Regions from separate parts of the Photobacterium sagamiensis genome, predicted to be linked through region 3. Evidence: predicted binding sites of a transcription regulator. Region 3 holds the regulator's gene; each other region holds the start of a gene.

Region 1 (7,574 bases), on a different contig from region 3:
ACGTGGAATGTTCTCCCAGAAACCACCGCCAGTGATATGAGAAATCGCGTGAACGTCACAGGACTCCATCATTTTCAGGGTTGATTTCACATAAATCTTAGTTGGGGTTAGCAGGTGATCCGCGAGTGATTTACCTTCCAGCTCCTGGGTAAGATCAGCTTGTGACACTTCGATGATTTTACGGACGAGTGAATAACCGTTTGAGTGCGGGCCACTTGAGCCAACAGCGATGAGTGCATCGCCAGCTTTCACTTTAGAGCCGTCGATGATGTCAGCTTTCTCAACAACCCCAACACAGAAACCAGCAACGTCGTAATCTTCGCCATGGTACATGCCCGGCATTTCAGCTGTTTCACCGCCGATTAACGCGCAACCCGCCAGGATACAACCTTCACCGATACCCGCAACAACAGCGGCTGCCGTATCAACTTCCAGCTTGCCTGTTGCGTAGTAGTCAAGGAAGAACAGAGGTTCGCCACCTTGAACAATCAGGTCATTGACACACATTGCAACGAGATCAATACCGATCGTGTCATGCTTGTTCAGATCCATCGCTAAACGAAGTTTAGTGCCCACGCCGTCGGTGCCTGATACCAATACAGGCTCTTTATATTTGGTTGGTAGCGAGCATAGCGCCCCGAAACCACCAATGCCGCCCATTACCTCAGGACGGTGGGTGCGTTTTACCACCCCTTTAATACGATCTACTAATGCATTACCTGCATCGATATCTACACCAGCATCTTTGTAACTAAGAGAAGAGTTATTGCCGCTCACAGGAGGTCCCTCAACGTATTAAAGTAAAAAAGCGAGGGTATGATAACAGCAGTCAGGGCGGAAAGGGAAACGTTTGCGTCAATAAATCTTGCTGGCTATTTCCTGAGCAAACGATACCTATTCCCCTATCAGAAGGTTAATGGTCTAGTGTATAATGGTTCGATTTTTTTAAATTTTGTTTGCTTAGGAGTCAGAAATGAAAGTCGTTGAGGTTAAACACCCACTGGTTAAACATAAGATTGGTCTTATGCGCGAAGGCGACATCAGCACTAAGCGTTTTCGTGAGTTAGCAACGGAAGTAGGCAGCCTACTGACGTATGAAGCGACTTCAGACTTCGAAACAGAAAAAGTTACCATTGAAGGTTGGAATGGTCCAGTTGAAATTGACCAGCTCAAAGGTAAAAAGGTAACGGTTGTACCTATTCTTCGTGCCGGTCTTGGTATGATGGACGGCGTGCTTGAGCACGTACCAAGTGCACGTATCAGCGTGGTCGGTATCTACCGTGACGAAGAAACATTAGAGCCTGTTCCTTACTTCAACAAGCTTGCATCAAACATTGATGAGCGTATTGCTTTGGTTGTTGACCCAATGCTAGCGACTGGCGGTTCAATGATAGCAACACTGGACCTGCTAAAAGAGAAAGGCTGTAAGCAATTTAAAGTCTTAGTACTTGTTGCTGCGCCTGAAGGGATTGAAGCACTGGAAAAAGCGCATCCAGATGTTGAGTTGTACACAGCTGCTATCGATGAGAAGCTAAATGACAAAGGCTACATCGTTCCTGGTCTGGGCGATGCGGGTGACAAAATCTTCGGTACTAAGTAAGACCGAAGTCTTGATAGAAAAAAGCCGAACGTAGTTCGGCTTTTTTATTCTCGGTGTAAACCCAAATCTATTAATTATCAGAGTAGTCAGAAAATTAATGGAATTGGTAGAAAGGCTGCAATTAAGATTGCGGCCTTTTTTGTTATAATTACAACGTCTTAACTCTCTGTGGTGTTTTCCATCTGAGCATTATCAACAACGTGATTCTCACCCAGATCGTCAGGCAGGATCAGGTTCAGCAAGATGGCAACAATACCGCACAGGCTCACACCCTGCAGGCTGAATTCGCCGATACCGAAAGCCATCCCGCCAATACCAAATACCAGTGTTACCGCCACGATAACCAGGTTACGTGCTTTGTGCAGATCAACCTGATTCTTGATTAGCGTATTGAGACCAACGGTTGCAATTGAACCAAATAGCAGGATCATGATGCCGCCCATAACCGGGACCGGAATAGTTTGCAGTATTGCCCCTAGTTTGCCGACAAAGGCCAGTACCAGTGCGGCTACTGCAGCCCATGTCATGATGATTGGATTGAATGCTTTGGTTAGCATAACTGCGCCAGTCACTTCTGAATAAGTGGTGTTAGGCGGTGCACCAAACATTGATGCGGCAATCGTTGCTATCCCATCGCCCGCCATTGTGCGGTGCAAACCCGGTTTCTTCAGGTAGTCTTTACCCGTTACGTTAGATATTGCCAGTATGTCGCCCACGTGCTCTACCGCAGGGGCAATAGCGACAGGGATCATGAACAAGATGGCGTTGATATTAAACTCTGGGAATGTGAAATTAGGTAAAGCCAGCCAGCTTGCCTGCGCAACAGGCGTAAAGTCCACAACACCAAAACCAAGGCCTACGCAGTAACCTGCAACAACGCCGGCCATAATTGGCATTAGCTTTAGGAAACCTTTCGCAAAGACACTAAAGGCAATGGTTGTCAGTAGTGATACTGCTGAAATCCATAGGGCGGCATCGTCATTTACTAACTGCACCGCACCATCGCCGGTTTTTCCTAATGCCATGTTTACGGCTACTGGTGCTAAACCTAAGCCAATGACCATGATCACCGGGCCAACGACAACGGGTGGCAGGACTTTATGGATAATCGCAACGCCACGTACTTTGATGATGGCTCCCATCAGCACATACACGACGCCAGCCATCATCAGGCCGCCCATAGTGCCAGCTATCCCCCAAGTTTGGACGCCGTAAATAATTGGAGCAATGAATGCAAAGGAGGAAGCGAGGAAGATAGGAACGGAACGTTTAGTGATGACTTGAAAAAGAAGAGTACCAATACCCGCACCAAAGAGGGCGACACTAGGATCCAGCCCGGTAAGTAACGGAACCAGAACCAACGCACCAAATGCGACGAATAGCATTTGTGCACCTTGCAGTACCTGCATCATTGTATATTCCATCCTGTCTGAAAAAAAAATCGCGCAATCCTAGCATGGAAGCAAACGATTACCTAGCGGAGTTTGTGAGTTAAATCTCACTTTTTCTCGGGTTTGTCTGAAATTGCTTGATACCTCATCTTTTCATGAAAATTCATCCATGTTTATCATTAGGGACGGTTTATCTTTCATCATTGCAGCAATAATGTTGAAAGATAAACAGCCTCTAGTTCATATGGCAATAAGAAACAGTTACACTTGCTGAACATTACCTGATCCCATTATGATCAGAGACTAACTAAGTTATGAAAGAGTTTACTATGTTGCGTTGTGCTTTTTTATTTTTGGCTTTATTAGCCTTGCCGCTTAAAGCCGCAACGGTCACTAATTTATATCAGGCGCAGGTTGTCTTGCCTGATACGGATAAGCAATCAGAGCAACATGCTCGTAAAAAGGGGCTTGAGCAGGTTTTGATTAAAGTGTCAGGACAGAGTTCGGTTGGCCAAAATGACGTTATTCGTAAAGCGATGGCGAACAGTAGCCCTTATATCAGTCAGTTTGGTTACGGTAACTTAAACGGTGAGCGAACCTTAGAGCTGACGTTTAATAGCGGCCAGATCCGTAATCTGTTAACTCAGGCCCATTCCACACTATGGAGTGAGCAGCGCCCAACCATTCTGGTCTGGATGGTGGAAGATGCTAATCGCGAGCGTGAAATCCAATGGGATCAGTCAGGTAATTCTCTGGAATTACAGATGAAACGGGCCGCCGACAGGCGAGGCTTACCCGTGATGATGCCAATTGGTGATTTTGATGATGTGACAGCGATCAATATCCCTGATTTGTGGGGGGGATTTGTTCGGCCGATTGCTGATGCGAGTATACGTTACCATCCGGATGCGGTGCTGGTGGTACGTGCCCGTCAGAAGGGCTCTGATGATAATGTTGATCTGGCATGGCAACTATTCACTCAAAAACCAGAACAACTGGTTAACTCTCAACAGGTACCCTCGGAAGGTCAAGCCGGAGGGTCGGTTGCTACCGCGACCACTGAGATGATTAATGAGGTTGCAGATAGGCTGGCAGCTAAATATGCCGTTCCATTAAATGGTATCAGTGAGGGTAAATTCGCCATTCAGCTTGCCAATGTGCAGACGACAGAAGATTTTTTTGCCCTGGAAAGAATGCTGACAAATCTAACGTCCGTGGCTTCGGTGAATGCTAACCGTCTGCAGGGGGATAAAGTCGTCTTTGACGTTAATTTACTCAGTACTGAAGATGCTTTTCGCCGTGAATTGGGTCTGGATGATCGTATCAGCCAGCAACCTGTTGATGGGCAGAGTGCGGTTGATTTCGGTGATGGCACTGTGGCGATTGCGAAAGATACCACTGCAGACACTGAATTACTGATCAAGCCAGTAGATCCTCAGGCGGGTGAAAATGAACAAGAGGCATCCGTCGATCCGAGCCTGGTTGACGTGAGTGCGACGATGGAGCCAGTTTCCGCTCAAATTGAGACCTATTATTGGCAACCGTAATTATTCCGGTTGCGATCACCTCGATGGTGTCGTTAGGGTTTTATGCTTCGATCTAAAAAGGCGCCGTCAGGCGCCTTTTTTTGTAAGAGAGACTGGTTGGAATAACGATTACTTTTGTCCGTGAGCTTCTTTTTCTTCTTTTTCGACCTGAGAGAGACGTTTTAATCCCGTCCCTAATTCTTTGCCGCGAATACGGGCAAACAGGATATTGGCGACAAAAGCCCAGGATACCAAGCCTAATTCAATCCAGGCTAACCAGCGCTCCCCACCATCAATCCATAAAATGGTCAAAGCATGAAGGAAATAGAACATCAGAATGAAGTTAGCCCAGGCATGGGTATAGGGTTTTCCTTCAAGGATGCCTTTTAGAGGTAATAACAGCGGTAACACCCACATAATCGCAATCACATAGCTGTTCAGGTGCGGATGAGGCGAAATCATACTTTGCCATAATCCCACCCATAGAATGAGAGATAGGTTAGCGATTAAAGTGATATACCGCAGGCTTTGTGTTTTTGAGCTCATTTTAGTCATGTCGTCATCCATTTAGCTTATGTGCTGTCCATGCCAGTCTTTTTCCGATGGCTTGCGCTAATGCTGCCTCACAACCATCAACCTGTTCAATACCACGCGCGATATGGCGTGCTAACTGACGGGTATTGCCGTGGCGGCTGTAGTAGAGCACTAGGATTTTTAGCATTACAGAATGTCCAGCACTTGCTCCGGAGGGCGTCCCATTGCGGCTCTGTCACCATTAACAACAATCGGGCGCTCGATAAGTATTGGGTTCGCTGCCATTGCGTCAAACAGTTGTTCTTCTGTTACGCCCTCTTCGCCCAGAGATAGCTCTTTATAGATATCTTCTTTGGTACGCATCATGTCACGAACCGAGTGATAACCCAGCTTGGCGAATAAGCCTTTCAGTTCATCAGCAGAGGGTGTGTCATCAAGGTATTTCACAATTTCTGGTGCAACGCCTTGCTCTTCAATCAGAGCAAGAGTCTGGCGACTTTTTGAGCAGCGCGGGTTGTGGTAGATAGTGACTGACATATTTTTCTTCCTTTTATAATAATATGTTGCAGTCCCATTGTAGTGGAACTGCAATATATAAAAAATGAAGGATTTAAAGATTTGCGAAGCGCTCGCGGGAAAGACGAAGCTGGTCGATCCGGGCGTCGTAACGTGCTTGATCCAGTGAATCAACATCAACAATCTGGCTTGCCTGGATATAGTGATTGATCGCTTTGTCCCACTGTGCACGTAATGCCAGTAATTCGGCACGAGCGGCCAGTTCACCGTCTCGTTTTCCGCTATAGGCATAGGCTTTTGCCAATAGGTTCCAGCCATTGGTATCCTGAGGATTGTCATAGGTGTAGCGGGTCAGAATAGAAATACTTTCCGTCGTACGTCCAGCCTCCTGTAGGGCATGAGCCTGATTTAAGCGCAATACTTTATGGTTCGGGTTCTGCTTTAAAGCGAGCTCTAACCGGTTGACAGCAGAATCATATTTTTTCTGGAACAGATCGAGATCGGTTGCTGAGTCAATGAAAAAGCGGTTATTGGGCTCGGCGGCAATTAATGGGCCAAGTAGCTGATGTGCCTGGTCATACTTGCCAGAGTCCATATAAACGAGAGCTTTGCCGTAGTTTAAGGCGGCTTTTTGACTGGGATTGGCCTTTTTCAGCTGACGATTAAACCAATCTAATGCTGCGTCGCTGTCAATACCGGCAAAGCGCGCAACAATGCGGGCGCGGGCTAGCTGGTAACGGTCAGAGGTATTTACCCTGACTGTCGGATACTGATTTGCACGGCTACGAGTATCTGAGACACGCGCTTCAGGTAATGGGTGAGTCAGCAACATTGCTGGTGGTTTGCTGGCATAACGATACTGATCGGCCAAGCGGCCAAAGAAACGCGGCATTGCCTGTACATCGAAGCCTGATTTCGCGAGTGTTGCAATACCAATACGGTCAGCTTCTTTTTCATTACTGCGGGTATAGTTGATCTGACCTTGCATTGAAGCGGCGGTGGTCGCATGAATGGCGGCGATACCGGCTTCCGGTGAAGCAATAGCCAGCATCAGAGAACCAATCAGAGCTGCCATTGTCGCAGGGGATTTTTTCGCCTGATCTTCCATACTTCGAGCAAGATGGCGCTGGGTGACGTGAGCAATTTCGTGAGCCACAACAGAGGCTAATTCACTTTCTGTCTTGGCATGTAAAAACAGCCCGCTGTGCAGAGCAACATAGCCACCAAAGAAAGCAAAAGCGTTAATTTCTCGACTTTGGATCATGATGAAATTAAAAGGGGTGCGAACATCCTCGGCATTGGCGACTAAGCGATGACCTAAGTCCAGTACATATTCTGACAGTAAAGGATCACTGATGACAGGTTTACTGGCCCGCAGCATACGCATGTATGCATCACCGTATTCCTGCTCTTTTTCTATCGTTAACGTTGATGCTGCTGCTGTGCCGATTTCCGGTAGGGTGTTGAAGTTATCAGCATTTACCGTAAAACTTGAGCCCAATAAAGCACTTATTAAGAGATAGGTTGGCGCTTTAGCAAATCGAAACATGTTAATAATACAACCGCCTTCTGTGGTGATTCCAATACATTATACTCACGACATTAATAGCTGGTGAATGATCAATTATTTGATGCCATTGAAAGTAAGACAACAAAACTTATGCCGGGTTTCTTTTTTCATTGAACCGGATGTCATTTATACCCAAATCACCTCAAGAAGTGATTTTTCAAAGGAGCTCCCAAAGAGCAAGTTAAGAGGCTTTTATTCTGTGTGAACCGTTCTCGAAATAGAATCATGATTCACTCAAATGGCTGCCTTGACTAGAAGCCAATAAATTCTCGCTGATACGAGCATCTTGAGGTCACTTGGGTATACAATACCCTGATGGATAATAACTGTCAGTATACTGGAATGGAAATCCAATCGCTTGATTTGACATCAGAACGTTGCCCTATGGCACTTTTATTGGCGAAACGCGTAAGTAAAGGCCTTCGTTTTGATCAAAT
Region 2 (7,574 bases), on a different contig from region 3:
TCGGTCAACAACAGCAATTTATCTGCGCCGCCCAAAATACCGACCAAGGCCGATAAATTATCGTTATCACCGACTTTAATTTCGGTTGTGGCAACCGCATCATTTTCATTGACGACCGGGATGATCCCGTTGTCTAACAGGGCATTGATCATATCGCGGGCGTTAAGGTAACGCTCACGATCATCTAAATCTGCACGGGTTAGCAGCATTTGGCCAACATGCAGGTTATAGATACCAAACAAGCTCTCCCATTCCTGGATTAAGCGGCTCTGACCAACCGCAGCAAGCAACTGCTTACTGGCCATCGTTTTGGGCAATTCGGGGTAAGCCAAATGTTCTCGGCCTGCAGCAATCGCACCAGAGGTCACAATAATGATTTTATGCCCCTGACGGCGCAAATAGGCACATTGACGAACTAACTCAACCATGTGGGCGCGATCAAGTTTCAGCGTCCCGCCCGTTAGCACACTGGTGCCGAGTTTAACGACAATCGTCTGCTTTACTGCATGGCTTTGCTTTACGGATTGGGCCTGTTTCTCAACTTGAGAGTGTTCGCCCGCGAGGTTCTGCTCTGTAGCATTCAAGTGATTAGTATCTACCATTGGAATTAAACAAATAGAGTGGATAAATTTTTGTCTAATTGTTGTATCAATCCCATAGGCAGATCACAAGAAAAATGCTGCATTAGAAGGAAGAATTCATAAAAATAGGCCTGGCAGAGAAAAGACAGACCCCAATCTTGCAATTATGCCATTGAACCTAACGTAGCTTCTTTCAGATCCACCGCTGCGGTGACTTCCAGACCACACTCTTCCTGTAAAAAATTTGTCAGCTTAGTGTAGAAATCATCAATAGTCTTGGCGACCGCTTCGGCATGTTTGGCTGGCACCTTATCCTGATTCCAGTTACCTTCACTGTCATAGCGACCAAAGTAATAGCGATATTCAAATCCGGAGTCGGTCGTCGTCAGCACCAGCCACCACCCCCAGAATTCACGCTCTTCCGGTGATTTTTTCGCGCTGATACAACTGGCCAGACAATCGAAGAAAAACTCTCCTTCTTTTGAATGCTGTTGGCGTAGATAAGGCCCCAAGGCGGTTAATTTAGTCATTAAACGGCCATGAGGCGGAAAAACAGTGTTAGTAGTCATAGCGTATCCCCATCCATAGTTATACCGAACAACAGTCATTAGAGAAAAAACAGCCATCAGGCAAAAAAGCTGTTATCACACATATAACTGCTCAGTCGCAGACTAAAAGGCATATTCACAACTCGGCAATAATACTATTTAAGCCACAAAGCCCTTTGTATAGCAACATTTTATTTACATCATCAGACCACACAAGTATACCCAAGCTACCTCAAGATGCAGAGTTCGCCCACCTCAAGCGAGCTTCTCCTTCAGCCAGTCAACAACCGTTGTCATAGCGCGGTGATAACCATCGTGTAACGGTGTGTCCGGTAAGATTATCGCTTTTCCGCCCCGGCTCGACATCGCAATCAGTTGATTATCCATTTCAGCGCAAACCGGATCGTTATTGAGGCTGATCCCCAGCATCGGAATATCCACTTTTCGCCGACCAAGCAACCCTTGTTGTTTCAGTGACCAGGCTGGTAAGTGTGAGGTCAGGCTAGCTTTTGACACACCGTTTTTCCCCATTCTCGATGCAATCACATCCAAGGTCATCCGTGGCATCGCATCCAGCATTTTCGGCTGTGATAAGATCCCATGAATCGCTCCGCCTAAACTGATACAGGTTTTCAGCCTTTTAGGCTCCATAAAGCCCAGACGAATTGCGGCATTGCCACCAAAACGTAAGCCCAGCATTGCCACTTTATGGTGATCAACCCAAGGCACATCGCGGATCTGCTGAAGTAAAGCCTGATGCAACCGACTGGTATCTTCGGTTAATGCCCAATGGGAACTGTGACCGACCGAGGGCATATCCAGGGTGACCATAGCAAAACCAGCCGGACCTAAATAATCCCGGTATAATCGCCACAGATCCGATTGCAAAGAATCTAAACCACCACTGACAATCACGGTTGGCAACAACTTGTCGGTGCGAGGCAAGTGAATATACGCCTGGAATATTTTACCTTCATATTTAACATCAATGGTTTTCATTTGATGTGGCATTAATGCCATCGCTTCCCGGTAAGTTTGACTGGCCTGCACTTCCGCCTGTGCTGCCAACCCATCCCCTTTTAGGTGCGGATAAGCGGCAATACTGTAGTACATGCTGGCACTCAATAAAGTATGGGCCGCTTGATCTGTTTTACCGGCATTGGCTAATGCGCGCGCTTCTTTGAGGTAACTCGCTCCCGATTGCGCCCACTCATAAATCCAGTTACCCGGTTTATAACCAATCACGGTATCAAGTAACTCATCATTGGTTCTGGCAGCATCAGAGTTGGCCATTCTGGCAAAAATAGCTTCCATCTCAATGGGATCGATACCTTGCCATGCCCACTGAGGACGACGCAAAACTCGGTACCAGCCATTTTCACTATCGCCATCAATATCGTTATGAACAGCAGCAGAACTAATATGGGCTAACTTTACCAGGCTCGACGTTTCTTTTGAGGTTTGGCGAGGAGCAAAAAGCTTTTCAGATAAATTCGTTTTTGAAGGGTCAGACACAGTTGGCTCCAGTGATCAAAATCTTATTTCCTGCACGATTAACCGAACCAATGGGTGATTAATACCAATCGGGGCAATGATCCCGATTGGTATAAGGCCAATGATAATCAGATCGGCAATAACTGGCTCTATACAAAACAGATCGACAAAACATTGGTCTAGAAAAGCCAAGCCACTGCCTAAGAAGAATACTGGCGGCTAACGTCAGGAATACCATACTGCCTATAGTATACCCAAGGTATTAACTAATCAGTGCTTTCTTTATACAAAAAAAAGAGGCGTCATCTCAGACGCCTCTTTTTAAAATAACTTATCGACAAGGTCGAACGTGATATTACTGCTTTGAAACTGGATCGACGTAAGTCACGGCCATGTCCCATGGCTGCTCAATCCAAGTATCCTGGGCAATATCCACAACGTAATCATCAACCAGATGTTTACCTTCCGGTTTCGCACAGACCGTGACAAATTTCGCTTTAGGGTACATAGCACGGATCATTTCAGCTGTACCGCCAGTATCGACAAGATCGTCAACCACTAAGAAACCTTCACCATCTCCCTCGGCTTTCTTCACCACTTTCATTTCACGTTGGTGATCGTGGTCATAGCTTGAAATACACACTGTATCAACGTGACGAATGTTAAGCTCACGGGCAAGGATCGCTGAAGGAACCAAACCACCACGGCTAACTGCAATAATACCTTTCCACTGATCAGCCGGTAGCAATTTTTCTGCTAACTGACGCGTGTACATTTGCATGTTATCCCATGTGATAACGAACTTATTACTCATATCCGATGAACCTCTGTATTAGCGAAATCGATCGCCGATAGTATTTATAAACTGTTATAAGAAAATAATTTTAGCAAGAAACAGGGCTGAAATAACCCATACGCTGATATTAACATCTCTTCCCTTGCCACTCATTACCTTAACGGCAGCATAAGTGATAAAGCCAAGGCCGATACCCTCAGCAATAGAGTATGTTAATGGCATTAGCAGACAAACAACAACAACTGGAGCAGCTTCCGTTAAATCACGCCAATCTATGCTCACCAGACCTGACATCATCAGAATGGCAACGTAGAACAATGCACCGGCTGTGGCATAGGCTGGAACCATACCTGCCAGCGGAGCAAAGAACAATGCCAAAAAGAACAGTACGCCTACAGTGACAGCCGTCAAGCCAGTACGACCACCGACGGCAACACCGGCTACACTTTCAACAAATGATGTCGTGTTTGAGGTACCTAGTATCGCACCCACTGACGTCGCCGTACTATCTGCAAGCAGCGCACGGTTCAAGCGCGGTAGCTTACCATCTTTATCCATCAGATCTGCTTTTGTTGCAACACCCACCAGTGTCCCGGCGGTATCAAACAGGTCAACAAATAAGAAAGCAAACACCACTGAAATCAGGCCAACTTCAAGTGCACCGCTGAAATCCATCTGCATAAATGTTGGTGCCAGGCTTGGTGGCATCGACATAACACCACCGTAAGTGATATCCCCAAACAGGATACCAAGTACCGTCACTGCAAGTATCGCAATCAGTACCGCTGCTTTATAGCCGCGATGAACTAATCCAATCGTCAGGAAAAAGCCCAATGCAGCCATCATAGCAGGGAAGCTTGTCAGATCTCCAACATGTACCAGAGTTGCAGGGTGACCAACGACAATGCCTGAGCTTTGCAGCGCAATGAAAGCTAAGAACAAACCAATACCTGCCGAGATACCCGTACGTAAGGCCATTGGAATCGCATTGATGATCCACTCCCGTACTTTCAGAACGCTTAAAAGAATGAAACAAAGACCAGATAAGAACACCGCGGCCAAAGCAACTTGCCATGTATGCCCCATCCCGAACACTACACCATAAGTAAAGAACGCATTCAGCCCCATACCCGGAGCTTGGGCGACTGGGTAATTTGCGACAAAGCCCATAATGAAACAGCCGACCATCGCAGCCAGACAGGTTGCAACAAACACAGCCCCCTGATCCATACCCGTGCTTGCCAGCATTGTCGGGTTAACAAAAATGATATAAGCCATCGTCAGGAAAGTCGTCGTACCGGCTAATATTTCAGTACGAACATCCGTTTCGTGCTCTTTCAGTTTGAATAGTTTCTCAAGCATTGCTCTCAATTCCTTGGAGATAATACGCGCAGTTCAAAAATAAGGATTTAAAATAGAAAACGTTTGCGTCGCTCTATTTTTGGGGTGGGATTATATGCTGCTCAGCAAGCAATTTCCAGCAAATAACTCAATCATCAATAAAACAACGGGCCAAACGAACAAAAACCCAACCACAAACTTACACCCTATAAATATACTCATTTTAAATCAGATGTTTACCAGATATTTATTGTGTGTGTTTTTTCATCATTAAGAAATTTTCCCCTTGCCGCAAACGTTAATATGAGTGACATAATTGTTAAATTTAGTCATCACAGGCATATGTAATCGAATACATAGCAAATCGAATATACTTCTCTAAATGTGCTTGAAAGGGATCGTCATTCCTACACACATTTCGTTCGAATTGAATCCCTGAGGAAGTTCTGAATCTTGCATCTTGAGGTGGTTTGGGTATACGAAGTACAGATAAAAAAAACGCCACCTCAAGTAGAGGTGGCGGCAGAATGTGGCAAATAACCAGATCCGGTTATTTAAATATTCTTAAATATGGGGGTGAACAATACTGTTCGGCAAAGCAGTGTCAGCAAGCACTACTTCACAAAAATTAATAGCCGAAATAGCTCGGGTAAGTGAAGTTACCAGTGTAAACAGAGCTGTTATTCCAATAGCATGCAATAGAATCAAATACTTTCATTTTTATCACCTTAATCATAAGTCATTATTAAGACCATCTTTGGTCTCACTTAATCTCGGTTCCGTGGAGGCGATATATCGGGCTCATCCTGAGCAGTTCAGTGTGTTTTCTCTTCCTCACCTGAGGAGTGAGTAAACTATACCCAACACGTAATTAAATTACAATCTTTTTTTTAACTACGTCACACTTTTAAAGTAAAGGTGATGGTGGTCACTCTTTTAGTGTAATTTAATTACATAAATCGCAGTGAATTCTTGTTTGTCACGACTAAAATTTAACGTCCCGCCCCTTATTTATTTACACCTCACAAACATAACCTGACTCAACTGACGGCACTTAGCACTCTCATATGTGTACAACAAAGCTAAGCACGTTAAAGCTGCCTGTAAGTTATTGTTTGAGAGTGGTCACAGCCTTAATACTCATATTTCACATTTTAAGATTTAACTGTCGCCACCCTTTTCACAATGATATGCTGAGCCAATTCCGATAGATAATTATGCTATCATTTTGGCAAATCAGGCATTGATAATCCTGATTAATAGCCCTAGCCCAAGATTGTATAAAGGGAGACTGCTGTGTCTGAAATCAGTCAACTGTCACCACAACCCGTGTGGCAATTCTTCGATCAAATCTGTTCCATTCCTCACCCGTCAAAGCATGAAGAACAACTTGCTCAGCACATCATCAAATTTGCTGAAAGTGAAGGTTTAGCTTTGCGACGCGATGATGTTGGCAACGTATTTATTAAAAAGCCAGCAACACCGGGGATGGAAGACCGCAAAGGCGTTGTTCTGCAAGCACATATCGATATGGTGCCACAGAAAAACGAAGATACCGCCCACGACTTCGAAATTGATCCAATTCAACCGTTCATCGACGGCGAATGGGTAACCGCCAAAGGCACCACTCTTGGTGCCGACAACGGTATGGGCATGGCAGCTTGTCTTGCAGTACTGGCGGCAAAAGACATTGAACACGGCCCGCTGGAAGTCTTGCTAACGATTGATGAAGAAGCTGGCATGACGGGCGCATTCGGCCTGAAAGAAGGCTGGTTAGACGGCGACATCCTATTAAACACTGATTCTGAGCAAGAAGGTGAAGTGTATATGGGCTGTGCCGGCGGTGTTGATGGCGCTATCACGCTTGATACCCGACGTGAAGCGATCCCTGCGGGCTACCAAGCGGTGAAGCTGGTTGTTAAAGGCCTTAAAGGTGGTCACTCTGGTTGTGACATCCACACTGGTCGTGCTAACGCTAACAAACTGCTTGGCCGTTTCCTTTTCTCACACGCTGAAGAATTAGGTCTGCGTATTGCAGCACTAAGCGGTGGTAGCCTACGTAACGCGATTCCTCGTGAAGCAAATACTATCGTTGCCCTGCCCGCTGAAAATGTTGATAAGCTGAACGCACTGTTTGCTCACTACCAGGAGATCCTTGTTGCTGAGCTGAGCCGTATCGAAACAGACATTACTCTGTTTACAGAAACAGCTGAACAACCTGAAAACATTATCACGACGGCCGATCAGAAACGCCTGCTTGCTGTTCTGAATGCTTGCCCTAACGGTGTTATCCGTATGAGTGATGATATTGAAGGCGTCGTTGAAACATCTCTGAACGTGGGTGTGATCACCACCGAAGCTGATAAGATCACGATTCTGTGTCTGATCCGCTCACTAATGGACTCAGGTCGCAGTAATGTTGAAGGTATGCTAAAAGCTGTCACTGAACTTGCCGGTGCACAGTGTGAGTTCTCTGGTACATATCCAGGCTGGAAACCCGACGCTGACTCAGAAGTGATGCAGCTGTTCCGCGAAACCTATAATGATATTTACGGTAGAACACCGAGTATCATGGTTATTCACGCGGGGCTGGAATGTGGCCTGTTCAAAGAACCTTATCCGGAAATGGATATGATTTCTTTTGGCCCGACCATCAAGTTCCCTCACTCTCCTGATGAGAAGGTAAACATCGAAACTGTTGGCCTGTTCTGGGAACAAATGGTTGCGATCCTGAAGAATATTCCAGTTAAGAAATAACTAGAATATAAGTATCGAGGGGCGAGTTTCTAGATGCTAGAAGCTCGCCTTTTTTGA
Region 3 (7,574 bases):
GTTGTGATACCAAATTCATGGGCACGGGAAATTTCAGCCATGGAGTGTGCAGCGCGGATAATCGCTTTTGATGGTACACACCCGGTATTGAGGCAGTCCCCCCCCATTTGATGTTTCTCGATAAGGGTTACTTCGGCTTTAACGGCTGCGGCAATATACGAGCTCACTAAGCCGCCGGCACCCGCACCGATAACCACCATATTCTGATCAAACTGATCAGGGCGCTGCCAGTCAGCATATACGCGACGTTGGGTAATGATGTTCATGATGAACTTAGCAATGAGAGGGAAAATTCCCAGCAGTGCAAGAGAGGCCAATACAGGCGCTGAAATAATACCGCTCAATGTTTCAATTTCACCTAACTGCATACCTGCGTTGAGATACACCACGGTACCTGCCAGCATACCTAACTGACTCACAACGTAGAACATACGGGTATTCAGCGGGGTTAAACCCATTAACAGGTTTACCACAAAGAATGGGAACACGGGAATTAAACGCAGGGTGAACAGGTAGAAAGCCCCGTCTTTTTCGATACCGGCATTAATCGGAGCAATACGATTACCGAATTTAGCTTGTACCCAGTCACGTAGAATAAAGCGGCTGAATAAAAATGCTAACGTTGCGCCAATAGAACTGGCAAAAGACACCAGTACTAAGCTCCACCAGAAACCAAATAATGCAGCACCTAACAGCGTCATGATGGCGGCACCGGGCAATGACAGAGCCGTTACAATCACATAAACGGCAAAGTACACCAGACTAGACAAGAAAGGTTGTTCGGCAATGGTGTCTTTTAATGCTAGTTGCTGAGCCTTAGCTTGTTCCAGGGTGAAGTATTGCCCCAGATCAAACGCGAACCAGAGCCCAATCAGGGTGATAATTGTAACGAGGAGCAGGAGTTTTTTTCTATCCATGATGACACCTCTGCTATTTAGTTTGTGATTCAGCTGCTGATGAATCCTTCTCATCGTCAACTTGTATAGGTAAAGAACATAGCTCTTGACTAGGAACATCAAGCGCCGTATTAAATTTAGCGGATAAGTTCTGGAATGCCGCTAACGCCGTCAGCTCAACAATACTATCTTCATCAAACCACTTTTTAAGATTGGCGATCATTTCTTCGCTAACGCGCTGGCCTGTGATCGTCATCGCTTCCACATAGGTTAAAACAATCTGTTCTTGCTCTGTGAATAATTCGCTTTGCTGCCAGTGGGCAAGGGCTGTAATTTTTTCGACAGAGTTGCAGCGTTCGGCGAGTTTCATGCCGTTGGCATCAACGCAGAAGGCACAGTCGTTAAGCTGTGATACGCGTACACCAACTAAAGAGCGGATCACGGGAGAGATAGGTGATGACTTACGATCGAGAAAACCAAAGAAACCCGCAACTAGCCAGAACAGTGCCGGACGTCTTCCCCACAGCAGGGCGGGGTTTAAGACTTCCCCATAATGGCGTTTTTGAAGCCAAAGTAATGGTTTAATAGAAAAGGAATAACGAGGCTTGGTTGAAATACGCACTTTGGATCCTTATTGCTGTAGTTGTTCTGGCATAACTCAATGCTATACCAACGCAGCAACAAAGACCGGGCTAAGGGTATGAATATTTCAGGAATTTATGAAATATATCTTTTAATTCGATTAGTTGATGGTTATTTCAACACTTTGAATCTCAACTTGCTGTGCAACCCGCGAATCAGGTTGTTCTGTGGCTAGCAAATAACCGCAGGCCACCACAGGAAGTAAAGCTAACAACATGGTTTTACCAATATGGTAATTACGGTACCAATATTTTTTAGCTCTTATTTTAAGGATTAAGCCCCAAAACAGCATTAAAAGGTTAAATGCACCAATGATGGTAAGAGTGTCATACAGCAGATCTAACGGTGCAAACTGGTTGTAAACAAAAAACATCGCCATTAACGGTGGTAGCAAACTGATAAAGATCAAACTGCGAAGTAGCTTTGGCCACTTATAAAATTTGTCTCTAAATATGTGATCTGTTTGACCCGGGAAAGGCTTGGAGCAGAACATAGCAACCTCTCAGTAAATAATGCTCGCATGATTTTACAAACCTTCATATTAATTGAAAGCTTATTGATGCATTTATGAGCAGCTTTGTGAGAGGGTTCAATATTTGACATAGCCTGACATAAGGTAATACGAGCTTTTATGCATAGTCTGCTGGAGAAGCAGAGACAGAGAGATCTGTGAGGTAAAAAAAGAGGCGTGATGCGCCTCTTTCATGGTTGATCAATTGATTATGGTAACGCAGACAACAACTCGGTACGTCGCTGTTCAGTGATAACAGACCAATGTTTACCACTGATCGCACCTTCCAATGCCCATAACAACTCGACATTTAATGATTCTTGATGCGTTTGCTGTAAAGCTTTGTAGGCATCAAGTGCGCCAAGATCAAAAAGTTGTTCTATGGTATCAATGCCTGCTTTCTTTAACATTCGTTCATTGGCTAAACGTAAGTTCGGAAGGTCTTTGATACGATTAGGACCGGTGTTGCTTTTGGTCTTTTTATCTTGTTGGGCTGCCGCTAGAGAGCGTTTTGCCTGGCAGAGAATTTTACTTGGGTCATTCCACCATTGGTCAGGAATAGCATAATGCTTGGTGACAACCGGAAATCCGCGCTTCTTGTACACGTATGGTTCAAGGCCGGCTTGCTTAAATTCTTGTTCATTATCGGCATTTGCACGCAAGTGTAGTTTATCGTTCACTACGAGAGCGAACATAGTTTCACCGGCGAAAATACCAAAACCGCCAAACATCGAGCGTGACTTAATGCACTCTAAACAGTCAAATAATTTTAATGTGTCTTTTAGTACTGGTTTATCCATGCTTCTTCTCGGTGAAAAATACTTTGAGTCACCTAACATCGGAGCGAGGAAATCAGATTAGCAAGTTGCCGAATAGTTTTGTCAAATGTGTGTAAAAATTTGACCGTATCCGAGCAAAAATCCATCGGTAACCCCGCTACCATAAGTTAAGTTAGTTATAAAAAACCACTTTCTTTTAGGCCGGAAGCTTTGCGTCCCACTCTTTCGGGTGGTTTGCCTTGTTCGTGACTTAATAAAGTTTATCGTAGATAAGGTATTTGTTCTTACTCTAAGCTATTGGAAATGTGATACTGCTTCCAGTTATTTGCTTTTTTATATGTTTTACGCCGCTGTTAAATTGAATTGAGCATTTTTTCTGATGATATATTCGTGTCTAAAAAAGCCGACAAGTGATGACTTGTCGGCTTCTTGTTGTACGCAGTGGGATCAGTTTAAGTCTTTGACAGATTTCCGAATCACTAATTCAGGTGCCATTTCAAACACACGTCGGGCATGATCCTTATCTTTCACGCGTTCCATCAGAATTTCGACTGCCGTCTTACCTAAACGACGTTTAGGCTGGTGGATAGTGGTCAACGGTGGTGAGAAGTATGGTGCTAGCTCAATGTTGTCGTAACCGATGATAGAAATATCGCCAGGTACGCGGATACCTGCCTGCTCAAAAGTACTGATCAATGCCATTGCCATAATGTCGTTGAAACAAAAGATGGCAGTAGGGCGCTCGTCCATTGCAATGTACTGGTTAGCAGCTGCAACAGCAGACTCACATTCAAAATCCCCTTCAAGAATCCAATCATCATTCACGACCAGATTGGCTTCTGCCATTGCTTTTTTGAAACCTTTTAAACGCTCACGGCAGGTGACTTTCTCAACATGACCTGACAGACAGCCAATTTTAGCATGGCCGTGTTCAATAAAATGCTTGGTAGCAATGTAACCACCAAATTCAGCGTTATCCTGGATCTTATCTGTATGCGGGCTTTCCGGGCCCCAGTCCATGATCACCATTGGCAGATCACTTTTACGTTCAAGTAGGTCAAGTAGCTCTTGGTCGATATCCGAGCACATCACAAGCAATCCATCAACACGCTTTTCAGCTAGCATGCGCAGGTAATCACGTTGCTTAGATAAGTTACCTTCGGTGTTACAAAGGATCAGGGTGTAGCCATCCTTGTAACAATACTCTTCAACACCGTGAATGACTTCGGCAAAAAACGGGTTGGTTGATTTGGTTACCAACATACCAATGGTGCGAGTCGTATTACATTTGAGGCTTCGTGCTACCGCACTGGGTGCGTAGTTGAGTTCATCAACGGCGGCCAGTACTTTTTTCTGTGTTGCTTCTGCCACGAAGCGGGTTTTGTTGATCACGTGAGAAACTGTTGTGGTCGACACACCAGCCATACGTGCAACATCTTTAATCGTTGCCATATTTATTCTTCTAATAATTGTAGGTCAGAGGTCTGATCCGACCAATTCTTAACTGATACCAAATTGAGTAACTACGCAACCGTTAATTACCTATTTATTCAATTTGGTACGATTGATATTTCACAAAGTATAAAACGTCAAAAAGCCGCTTCTCTAACGAGCGGCTTGGTATTAATGCTAGCCCCAAAAGGCGTTTCACTGTGTAATCGCTTGCGTTCACATTTTACTGAGTGTAGCGCACAGTGCAACGTTTCTGTATACCAAGAGGAAATTACTTGATAGACATCAACAATCTTTATGCAACTTCAGTAAACTAGGTTCATAATAATGCATGGATAAATGCTTTTTAAAGTCTTTAATGAGAGATTTTGGCTAGGCTTTTCAGGTCAGTAACGACGACATAGTTGGTTGGTCCCTTGTTTGTTTAGGTCGTTATTGCGGACTCTGGCGGAAACGCTTGATCAGGATCATCGTAACACTTGGGCTCGCTTGATGTGTCGGAAATTCGTGTGATAATTGTCATATTAACGACGATGATATTGGGTCAAATTTATGTCCGGTGATAATAAAAGTGGTGTTCGCTTTGCTTACATTGCGAGCTTTCTTACGCCTTTAACTTTAATGATTTCAGGCATTGTTGCGGTTATATATTCCGCTTACCAGTTGAATAAAGGCACTGATGAACTGACTTACAGTCATTACTACACCATTATTCGCACCTTCTTCTTGTTCTTTACTTTCTTTGTGGTGCTGGGTGTAACTGCAGCGACTACTACAGGAATGGTTGCTGGCGCTGAGTATTGGGTACACAGCGATTTTCTGGATAAGGCTCTTCACGTCATTCCGGTTGTTGGCCTTATCATTGCTGCTCTGGCAATTGTGAAATGGTTTGTAAAACATATCCAAGGGATGAAGTTACTTAGCCAGAATAAAGCTATTGAGCTTTAATTACCAATGAGCAGCTCGAAGTCCATGTCAGCAAATTTAGATTAAAATTAATATTGAGCAGGCTGCTTGGAGTAATAGCGATGGTAACAGCGCTAACTGGCCCCACCAAAGAGCAGGGGCATCAGATTTCCCGAACTGCGAGACGAAACAAACGGTTAAGTATGCATGAAGGGATTGCCCCCTGGTGTGATTGTTGTGTTTGCGAAGCCGAGCCCTACTGGGCCGATGTGGCCAAGGAGATGGGAATTAATCTGAGCGATTATGAAGATGATTGCTAATCCAACTTCACCGCGGCACACTTGCCGCGGTGAGTCACTTTAACCAATCTTTGCTATTACTGAATAGTCTCGATTAAATTATTTAGTTCATCAACCAATTGCTCTGTTTTGGGATCCTGGGCTTTCATTGCCGCGAAGGTATCTTGCTGGAGCTTTTCCTGCATACCCATTAGGTCTTTGTCGGCCATGATAGCCTGGCGTTGTTCCGCCATTGTTTGTTTGGCCGCTGTAAACTCTTTAATTAGCTCACTGCGCTTTTCTTCGCTAAGGGAAGTATCCTGAACTTGCTCTTGGATCTCTTGTGCTTTAGCTATGAACTCTTCAGGCGCATAGCCGATTTCATCTGCTTTTTGCTGAAACTTGCTCTCTAACTGCTTAGATTGTTCTGCCAAGTCTGGGTTAGCTTGCAGGGTTTGCTGCCTGATGCTGGTGAGATCCCGCTGGATTGAATTAATGCGGTTTACTGTATCTCGTTGTGCAACTATTGAATCAGCGGCTATGCCACTGGCATTAACTTGAGGAGCCAGCAATATCATAGATAAAAATACCAGAGGCAAAGACATTTTAACAAACCAGCTCTTCATCGATGGAGAGGGCTTTACTAGCGTATTGAGTTTATGCATCGCAGATATCTCTTTGTTATCAGTGTTGTTTAAATCTATAAAAGTCACGAGCAGGTAATGTCAGGGTATTGTCATGAAAGCTGTTCGTTTGCTGAACCGATATAACAAGCAGGGAGTGGGGATAGATAATTAATGGAATTGGTATGAAGAAAAAAAGCCGGCATTTAATGCCGGCAACTAGAGATAGTGTGGTTCAGTATTTATGATGACCGATTAGATTATTATTCTTCTCCGGCAAGGAATGCCGAGTCTAATTTACAAAATGCAACAAGCAGATCAACAGCTGCGGTATAGAAGCCAAAGTTATCGCGTGATTTACATGCTTGGGCAAAGATTGGCAGCCAGTTCAATAGCATGTTGTTCACGAATGACAACTGCGCCTGCATCACTTCTTCTCGCTTTTCTTCGTCTTTTTGATGGTTAGCCAGGATAATCAGGTTGCCCATGAAATCCAGCTCAACAGCAATGTGGTCAGCGGGTTCATTGAATTCTTTATGTTGAGCAATGTTGTACTGCTCCATTAGCTTGTTCATGTCTTGTGCCGGCTTGTCATTCAGCAGGCCGCTTTCACCGACATACATAGAGGCATATGGCAGGGCACCAGACTTTGGTGTACTCAGGAATAAGCCACAAAAATCTGCTGCCAGCTCAAGCTGTGCATCTTCACGCACCTTTAAGCGATTAATTGCCTCGCGGAATGACTCGACAGGCTGTTTAAGCTCTGGTGTCATACCAAGACCAGACAAGAAGGTGAACATCTCGTCACCGTGATATTCCACTAAATCTTCCGTCGTCAACTCACGAGCTAATAGTGAAGACATCCACCAGTAAATTTCAGCACGTTGTTCGTTGAAAGCAATAAATTCTTGCATGATCACTGTCACTCCAGACACTTAAAAACATATTCACATAAAACATAATGTTGCTAATGATTATATGTGAATAGGTTCTATTTTTGGGGAAAGAAAGGCAATGTTGTTACTCACATCGCCTATAAATTTATCAATAGCCTGCAACTGCAGGCTATTGATGTCTTTTCGAATAAAGCGAATTACGCTAAATCCATCGCCGGGAAGAGCGGGTTGATATCAGTAACTTCTTCCGGGCCATTGAAACCCGTTACTGCAGGTACTTTACCCGTATATTTCTCGATCTCTACCTGGGCAGAAGCAGCAGATGTTGCCTGAGCCAGTTTTGATGAGCCGACATCTTGTGTCAGTACGTTTGGATCACCGTAAGTACAAAGTGTACCTGGCTTGCCACCTTCTAGCGGGCTATACCATGCACCTTCGTGGATACGACAAACACCTGATTTGTAGTCGTCAGTAACAACGGCACCAGCAAGAACTTCACCACGGTCGTTGAATACGCGAACGATGTCACCAGATTTAATACCGCGTGTTTTCGCGTCTGCAGTGCTGATGTATACAGGTTCGCGATCCGCA
Region 4 (7,574 bases), on a different contig from region 3:
AAATCCCCATTCGTTATCACACCACACCAGCAACTTTATTAAGTGCTTATTACTAACTCGCGTTTGGGTGCCGTCGACTATCGCGCTATGGGGATCGTGATTAAAGTCGATGGAAACCAGCGGTGCTTCGGTGTAATCCATAATACCATCTAATGTACAACGAGACGCCTCAGACAGTGATTGATTTACGTCATTAACTTTCACATTTGTTTTAACTGTGACACTTAAATCCATTGCTGTGACGTTAATTGTAGGTACGCGCACAGAAATCGCTTCAAATTTGTCAGAAAGTTTCGGGAATACACGGCCAATTCCAAGATGCAGTTTAGTATCAACAGGAATGATTGACTGGCTGGCTGCCCGGGTACGACGTAAATCAGAATGGTAAGCGTCGATAACCTGTTGGTCATTCATCGCTGAGTGGATGGTGGTGATTGTGCCTGATTCGATACCGAAGGTTTCATCAAGCACTTTAATTACCGGGACAATACAGTTGGTGGTACAGGAACCATTAGAAACAATGCGGTGCTCAGGCTTGAGCGTCTCATGGTTCACACCATAGATAATCGTATTGTCGATATCAGTGGCAGCAGGATGAGAAAATAATACTTTCTTCGCCCCCGCCTTAATATGGGCAAGGCCATCGTCACGAGAGCCATACACACCGGTACAGTCGAGAACGATATCGACATCTAAATCATGCCAGGGCAAAAGGGTTATATCACTTTGATGCAAGATGCGAATGCGGTCTTGCTCGCCATTATCATGAGCAATAAAGAGATGCTCCTGATCGTGGGAAACAGGCTTAAAGAATCGGCCATGGCTGGTGTCATACTGCAACAAGTGAGCCATAGCTTCAGGCTCAGCCAGTTCATTGACTGCCACGACTTTAATTTTTTGATATTTGTCGCTCTCGTACAGCGCGCGAAGCACACTGCGACCAATGCGACCGAATCCATTAATTGCGACTTTCAGTGTCATATCCATGCTACCAAAATACTAAGCGGCGATAGTGTATACCAAGCTCAGCCCAGAATCACCCTAATTGTGACAGCTATCACGACTCGACATTTAAAACCAATAAACCCAAGTAATTAAAGATAAATATACCCAAACCACCTCAAGATGCGAGATTCAGAGCTTCCTCTGGGAACTCAATTCGAACGAAATATGTGTAGGAATGGCGATCCCTTTCAAACACATTTTGTGAAGAAGTGATTTTCCAGAGGAGCTCCCAAAGGGCGAGTTTCATCGACATTTATTCTGTGTTAGCCATTTTCTAAATAAAATCACTATTCAATCAAATGGCTGCCTTGACTAAAAGCCAATGAATTCTCGCTGAACTCTGCATCTTGAGGTGGTTTGGGTATACACCATAAAAAAACGATAAAAACAGACGGAACAATTATTTTCATCCGACTGAAAGTAACAAAAAAGGCTTCCAGAGGAAGCCTTTTTTCAATCATCGAAATAAATTGCTTACGCGAGCAACTCTTTCGCTATGTCGACGACGTTTTCAACCGTGAAGCCAAACATCTTAAACAGCTCGCCAGCAGGCGCTGACTCACCAAATGTTGTCATACCGATGATACGGCCATCGAAACCAACGTACTTGTACCAGAAGTCGGCAATACCGGCTTCAACAGCAATACGTGCAGTCACATCAGAAGGCAGTACCGATTCACGGTAAGCTGCATCTTGCTTGTCGAATGCGTCTGTTGCCGGCATAGAAACAACGCGAACCTTTCGGCCTTCAGCTGTTAGCTGTGCGTATGCCTCTGTTACAAGCTCAACCTCAGAACCGGTCGCAATCAGAATAAGCTCTGGCTTGCCTTCGCAATCTTTCAGGATGTAACCACCCTTCGCGATGTCAGCAACCTGTGCTTCAGTTCGCTCTTGCTGTGCCAGGTTCTGGCGCGAGAAGATCAGCGCTGTCGGGCCATCTTTACGCTCGATTGCCAGTTTCCAAGCAACGGCAGATTCAACCTGATCACATGGACGCCATGTGCTCATGTTTGGTGTCAGGCGCAGTGAAGCAATTTGCTCTACCGGCTGGTGGGTAGGACCATCTTCACCCAGACCGATTGAGTCGTGAGTATAAACCTGGATGTTCTGCACTTTCATCAGAGCAGCCATGCGCATTGCGTTACGTGCGTATTCCATGAACATCAGGAATGTCGCGCCGTAAGGAACGAAACCGCCGTGAAGGGCAAGACCGTTCATGATTGCCGTCATACCGAATTCACGAACACCGTAGTGGATATAGTTACCCGAGAAGTCTTCAGCCGTTAGCGACTTAGAGCCAGACCACATGGTCAGGTTAGACGGAGCAAGGTCAGCAGAGCCGCCCATGAACTCAGGTAGCATTGCGCCAAACGCTTCTAGCGCATTTTGAGACGCTTTACGTGATGCGATGTTCGCCGGGTTAGCTTGAAGATCAGCAATGATTGCATTGGCTTTTTCTTCCCACTGTGCAGGCAGATCACCGTTTACGCGGCGCTTGTATTCAGCAGCAAGCTCAGGGTAAGCAGCGGCGTATGCGGCAAACTTCTCGTCCCATGCTGATTCCTTCGCGGCACCCGCCTCTTTCGCATCCCACTGGGCTGCGATATCTGCAGGGATTTCGAAAGGACCGTGGTTCCAGCCCAGGAATTCACGTGCTGCTGCAATTTCTTCAGCACCTAGTGGTGCACCGTGGCAGTCGTGAGAACCCGCTTTGTTAGGCGAACCAAAACCGATGATGGTCTTAGTACAAATCAGCGTTGGTTTGCCTGTTTCTGCCTTCGCTGCTTCAATTGCAGCATTGATTGCGTCAGCATCGTGGCCATCAACAGCAGGAATAACATGCCAGCCATAAGCTTCGAAACGCTTCGGCGTATCGTCAGAGAACCAGCCTTCGACTTCACCGTCGATAGAAATACCGTTGTCATCCCAGAAAGCAACTAGCTTGCCCAGACCTAAAGTACCAGCCAGTGAACAGGCTTCGTGAGAGATACCTTCCATCAGACAGCCATCGCCCATGAACACGTAAGTGTTGTGGTCAACGATGTCATGGCCGTCACGGTTGAACTGTGCAGCAAGGGCTTTTTCCGCCATCGCCATACCTACACCGTTGGTAATACCCTGTCCGAGTGGACCTGTTGTCGTTTCGATACCTGGCGCGTAACCGTATTCAGGGTGACCCGGTGTTTTAGAGTGCAGCTGACGGAAGTTCTTCAGATCATCGATAGACAGGTCATAACCTGTAAGGTGAAGCAGAGAATAAATAAGCATTGAACCGTGACCGTTTGACAAAATAAAACGGTCGCGATCAGCCCACTGCGTGTTTTGTGGGTTGTGGTTCATGTGGCTGCGCCACAGTACTTCAGCGATATCTGCCATACCCATAGGTGCACCAGGGTGGCCAGAGTTAGCTTTTTGAACACCGTCCATGCTCAGGGCACGGATTGCATTTGCCAGCTCTTTACGAGAATTAGCGTTACGTGAAGACATGTCTGCTCCAGAAATTTGTAGACTGTATATGGTGGCTATCTGCTCGCATCGGCGTAACAAATTAACCATGATTCGGCGGGCGGGTATTGTCGCAAAGTCTACCCCCCGACTGCAAACGATTTCCTGAAGAAAATAAGACCAATTTCAATAAGCTGGCAGAACGGCAGGCTTAACTAACTGTAATCAAAGCAACCACAAGTAAACGATTGCTTTATGATTCGGTCATTTCCCTACAATTCACAATGTTGATTTTATTCCCGTTGTGGGTATTATAGACGTCTAGACGGAGGTAGCTCTATACATTCAAACGTATATCCGTATGCATCAAGGTTATGTATTCCCTTGATTCAGGGCTCCCCATTATCAACCCATAATCATATAAAGCGAGAGTACGCATGTCGAAGCACCTGTTTACTTCTGAGTCTGTATCAGAAGGCCATCCAGATAAAATTGCCGATCAAATTTCTGATGCAGTCCTGGATGCGATCCTGGAACAAGACCCAAAAGCACGTGTTGCGTGTGAAACTTACGTAAAGACCGGCATGGTTATGGTAGGTGGTGAAATCACTACCTCTGCTTGGGTTGATATTGAAGAAATTACCCGTGAGACTGTACGTGAAATCGGTTATGTTCATTCCGATATGGGCTTTGATGCCAACTCTTGTGCGGTACTAAGCGCAATTGGTAAGCAGTCTCCAGACATCAACCAAGGTGTTGACCGTGAAGACCCGCGCGAACTAGGCGCCGGTGATCAGGGCATCATGTTCGGTTATGCAACCAATGAAACCGAAATCCTAATGCCGGCACCGATCACTTATGCTCACCGTCTGGTTGAACGTCAGGCAAAAATTCGTAAAAACGGCACCCTGCCTTGGCTGCGCCCTGATGCAAAAAGCCAGGTAACGTTCGCTTACGATCAAGGCAAAATCGTCGGTATTGATGCCGTCGTTCTTTCAACTCAGCACTGTGACAGCATCGAGCTACCAGTACTGCAGGAAGCGGTGATGGAAGAAATCATCAAGCCGGTACTTCCTGCTGAGTGGCTGAACAAAGACACCAAATACTTCATCAACCCAACCGGCCGTTTCGTAATCGGTGGCCCAATGGGTGACTGTGGCCTGACTGGCCGTAAGATCATCGTTGATACCTACGGCGGTGCAGCTCGTCACGGTGGCGGTGCATTCTCAGGTAAAGATCCATCAAAAGTTGACCGCTCTGCTGCTTACGCTGCACGTTATGTTGCGAAAAACATCGTAGCCGCGGGTCTGGCTGGCCGTTGTGAAATCCAGCTTTCATACGCTATCGGCGTCGCGGATCCAACGTCTATCATGGTAGAAACGTTCGGTACCGAGAATGTACCTCATGACGTTATCGTTGAAGCAATTCGTCAAAATTTCGACCTGCGCCCATACGGCCTGATCGAAATGCTTGATCTGCTTCAGCCTATCTACCAGAAGACTGCTGCTTACGGCCACTTCGGTCGRGAAGAATTCCCTTGGGAAGCAACTGACAAAGCAGAAATGCTACGCGACTTCGCTAACATCAAGTAAGCGACAACGCACTGATTATAAAAAAGGAAGCTTCGGCTTCCTTTTTTGTTTTCTAAGAAACTAGAAACTAGAAACTAGAAACTAGAAACTAGAAACTAGAAACTAGAGTATGATGTCAGACTTCGTTACAGCATCAAGCATATTCCGATGGATCCACTTCACACCCAAGTCATTGAAAAAACCCAAAACTGCATCGCACTAGCCGAAGTAAAACTGGGAAAGAGCTTCCCGTTACCCACAATCAAGTTCAACCAACGTGGTAAAATTGCCGGCAGTGCACGATTACAAGGGTGGGAAGTACGCTTCAATCCGGTACTGCTCGCAGAAAATACAGAGGCCTTTCTCACCGAAGTGGTCCCCCATGAAGTCGCACATCTGCTGGCTTTCAAGTTATTTGGCCGGGTCCGCCCTCATGGCGCTGAATGGCAGACCATGATGACGCAAGTTTTTGGCATTCCAGCCCGCACAACACATAGTTTCGATATTCAATCTGTCCGGGGGCAGACTTTCCCTTACTCCTGTGCCTGTTGTGAGCATCAGCTTACCGTCCGTCGCCATAATAAAGTGCTTCGCCAGCAAGCCGTCTATCACTGCACACAATGCCGCCAGCCACTCACGCCACAACAATAAAGACTGAACCTTTATTGAATACCTCTCTCTGCTGCGCACGAAATGTAATTGATAACAATATAAGTGTGAAGTGCTTCTAAATTAGAGAAATATTGATAAGCTTGCCAAACTGATCTTCAGCGCAGGATAATCAATGAAAACCTCGTTTAAAAAGTGGCTGGCACTAATATTAGTGCTTGCCGCTACTGCTATATCCACAAGTTCGATAGCAGCACCGCCAACTTCATTCTCTAAAGCAAAAAAAATCGCAGTGAAGATCTATCAGGATCACCCCACCAGCTTTTACTGTGGTTGCGATATAAAATGGCAGGGGAAAAAAGGCGTGCCAGATTTGGCCAGCTGTGGTTACCAAGTACGTAAACAGAAAAAACGTGCCAGCCGTATCGAGTGGGAGCATGTTGTCCCGGCCTGGCAATTTGGCCACCAGCTCCAGTGCTGGCAAGACGGAGGCCGTAAGAATTGTAAAAAAAATAAGCAGTTCAAACGTATGGAAGCAGATCTTCATAACCTGAGACCTGCGATTGGAGAGGTCAACGGCGATCGCTCTAATTATAAGTTTCTGCCGTGGAATGGTAATAGCGGCGCTTTCTACGGCCAGTGCGAGATGAAAATCGACTTCAAAAATCGTCGTGCAGATCCACCGGCCAAAGCACGTGGCGCGATAGCCCGAACCTATCTGTACATGAACCAGGAATACAAATTTTCGCTCTCCAGACAGCAACGTCAATTAATGGAGGCCTGGAACCGTCAATATCCTGTAAGTAGCTGGGAATGCGAGCGTGATCGCCGCATTGCGAAAGTTCAGGACAGCCATAACCCGTTTGTCTACCAAGACTGCCAGAAAAACGGTTTGTAATCATAACAACCAACCCTACCCCACATTATCAAGAGAGCCCTCTTCGGGGCTCAGTTCACTATAAAGAAAGCACACGCTAATTTTCAATTCACCTTGTAATTTGCCTCCGCTGTATCCATGTTAAGATGCAATAAGCGAATTATTTAGACAGTAGACAGGTTATCGATCTCACCATGAGAATCCCACGTATTTACCATCCTGAGTCGCTACCGGCTCAGGGCAAAGTTATGCTTAGTGATGATGCTGCCAACCATGTTGGCCGTGTTATGCGTATGCAAGCCGGTCAGGAAATCGAAATGTTTGACGGCAGTGATGCTGAGTTTCCGGCAGTTATCACCAATACCAGCAAGAAAAGCGTTGAAGTTGAGATCCAGTGCCGACGCGAAAACAGTGTGGAATCTCCACTGGATATTCACCTCGGTCAAGTGATCTCTCGTGGTGAAAAAATGGAATTTACCATCCAGAAATCGGTTGAACTGGGTGTAAACACCATTACACCGCTTATTTCTGAACGCTGTGGCGTCAAACTGAATACTGAACGTTTTGAGAAGAAACTGGCGCAGTGGCAAAGAATTGCAATCAGTGCCTGTGAGCAGTGCGGCCGTAATACCGTGCCGGTGATCCGTCCGGTTATGAAGCTGGAAGAGTGGTGTGCCGAAGATTACGACGGTCTGAAACTGAACCTGCACCCTCGGGCCAACTACTCTATCAATACCTTACCTGCTCCGGTCACTAAGGTTCGCCTGCTGATTGGCCCTGAAGGCGGCCTGTCCGCCGAAGAAATCGGTATGACAGAGCAATATAAATTTGATGAAATCCTGCTTGGTCCACGCGTATTGCGTACCGAAACCACAGCGATGACCGCAATCACAGCCCTGCAAGTCCGCTTTGGCGATTTGGGCTAACGATCTGCCTAATAATACTAGGAGAAAGAAATGATCAAACTGGGTATCGTGATGGACCCAATCGAGTCTATCAATATCAAAAAAGATTCCAGCTTTGCCATGATGATGGAAGCTCAGCGTCGCGGTTGGGAAATCCACTAC

Evidence for each region. The regulator PurR, encoded in region 3, represses purine synthesis genes. The targets are predictions, from matches to a motif close to TNANGNAAACGTTTNCNTNA.
Region 1: the regulator PurR is predicted to act here: its motif matches at 3,059-3,078, upstream of L4D76_RS22290 (uracil-xanthine permease family protein).
Region 2: the regulator PurR is predicted to act here: its motif matches at 4,833-4,852, upstream of L4D76_RS10055 (NCS2 family permease).
Region 4: the regulator PurR is predicted to act here: its motif matches at 3,600-3,619, upstream of metK (methionine adenosyltransferase).

What each region holds. Positions count from the first base shown of each region.
Region 1 covers NZ_JAKJSP010000053.1:26,370-33,943, reverse strand. Annotated here, with positions in the region: gene purM (phosphoribosylformylglycinamidine cyclo-ligase) at 1-777, opposite strand, end outside; gene upp (uracil phosphoribosyltransferase) at 974-1,600, shown strand; gene L4D76_RS22290 (uracil-xanthine permease family protein) at 1,759-3,012, opposite strand; gene L4D76_RS22285 (DUF2066 domain-containing protein) at 3,306-4,538, shown strand; gene L4D76_RS22280 (DUF2069 domain-containing protein) at 4,647-5,084, opposite strand; partial or broken gene L4D76_RS22275 (transcriptional regulator) at 5,131-5,238, opposite strand; gene arsC (arsenate reductase (glutaredoxin)) at 5,238-5,588, opposite strand; gene bepA (beta-barrel assembly-enhancing protease) at 5,662-7,116, opposite strand; gene L4D76_RS22260 (sulfurtransferase TusA family protein) at 7,480-7,574, shown strand, end outside.
Region 2 covers NZ_JAKJSP010000021.1:68-7,641, reverse strand. Annotated here, with positions in the region: gene proB (glutamate 5-kinase) at 1-602, opposite strand, end outside; gene crl (sigma factor-binding protein Crl) at 746-1,150, opposite strand; gene frsA (esterase FrsA) at 1,385-2,644, opposite strand; gene gpt (xanthine phosphoribosyltransferase) at 2,979-3,437, opposite strand; gene L4D76_RS10055 (NCS2 family permease) at 3,492-4,781, opposite strand; gene L4D76_RS10050 (aminoacyl-histidine dipeptidase) at 6,057-7,517, shown strand.
Region 3 covers NZ_JAKJSP010000047.1:4,844-12,417, reverse strand. Annotated here, with positions in the region: gene L4D76_RS20780 (dihydrolipoyl dehydrogenase family protein) at 1-917, opposite strand, end outside; gene L4D76_RS20775 (carboxymuconolactone decarboxylase family protein) at 931-1,518, opposite strand; gene L4D76_RS20770 (hypothetical protein) at 1,639-2,031, opposite strand; gene L4D76_RS20765 (TfoX/Sxy family DNA transformation protein) at 2,259-2,849, opposite strand; cyclic di-GMP riboswitch class I at 2,973-3,077, opposite strand; gene purR (HTH-type transcriptional repressor PurR) at 3,276-4,280, opposite strand; gene L4D76_RS20755 (hypothetical protein) at 4,833-5,228, shown strand; gene L4D76_RS20750 (hypothetical protein) at 5,309-5,506, shown strand; gene L4D76_RS20745 (hypothetical protein) at 5,563-6,129, opposite strand; gene torD (molecular chaperone TorD) at 6,351-7,001, opposite strand; gene torA (trimethylamine-N-oxide reductase TorA) at 7,181-7,574, opposite strand, start outside.
Region 4 covers NZ_JAKJSP010000044.1:32,573-40,146, forward strand. Annotated here, with positions in the region: gene epd (erythrose-4-phosphate dehydrogenase) at 1-981, opposite strand, end outside; gene tkt (transketolase) at 1,480-3,492, opposite strand; gene metK (methionine adenosyltransferase) at 3,888-5,042, shown strand; gene L4D76_RS20085 (SprT family zinc-dependent metalloprotease) at 5,190-5,672, shown strand; gene endA (deoxyribonuclease I) at 5,806-6,528, shown strand; gene rsmE (16S rRNA (uracil(1498)-N(3))-methyltransferase) at 6,702-7,433, shown strand; gene gshB (glutathione synthase) at 7,464-7,574, shown strand, end outside.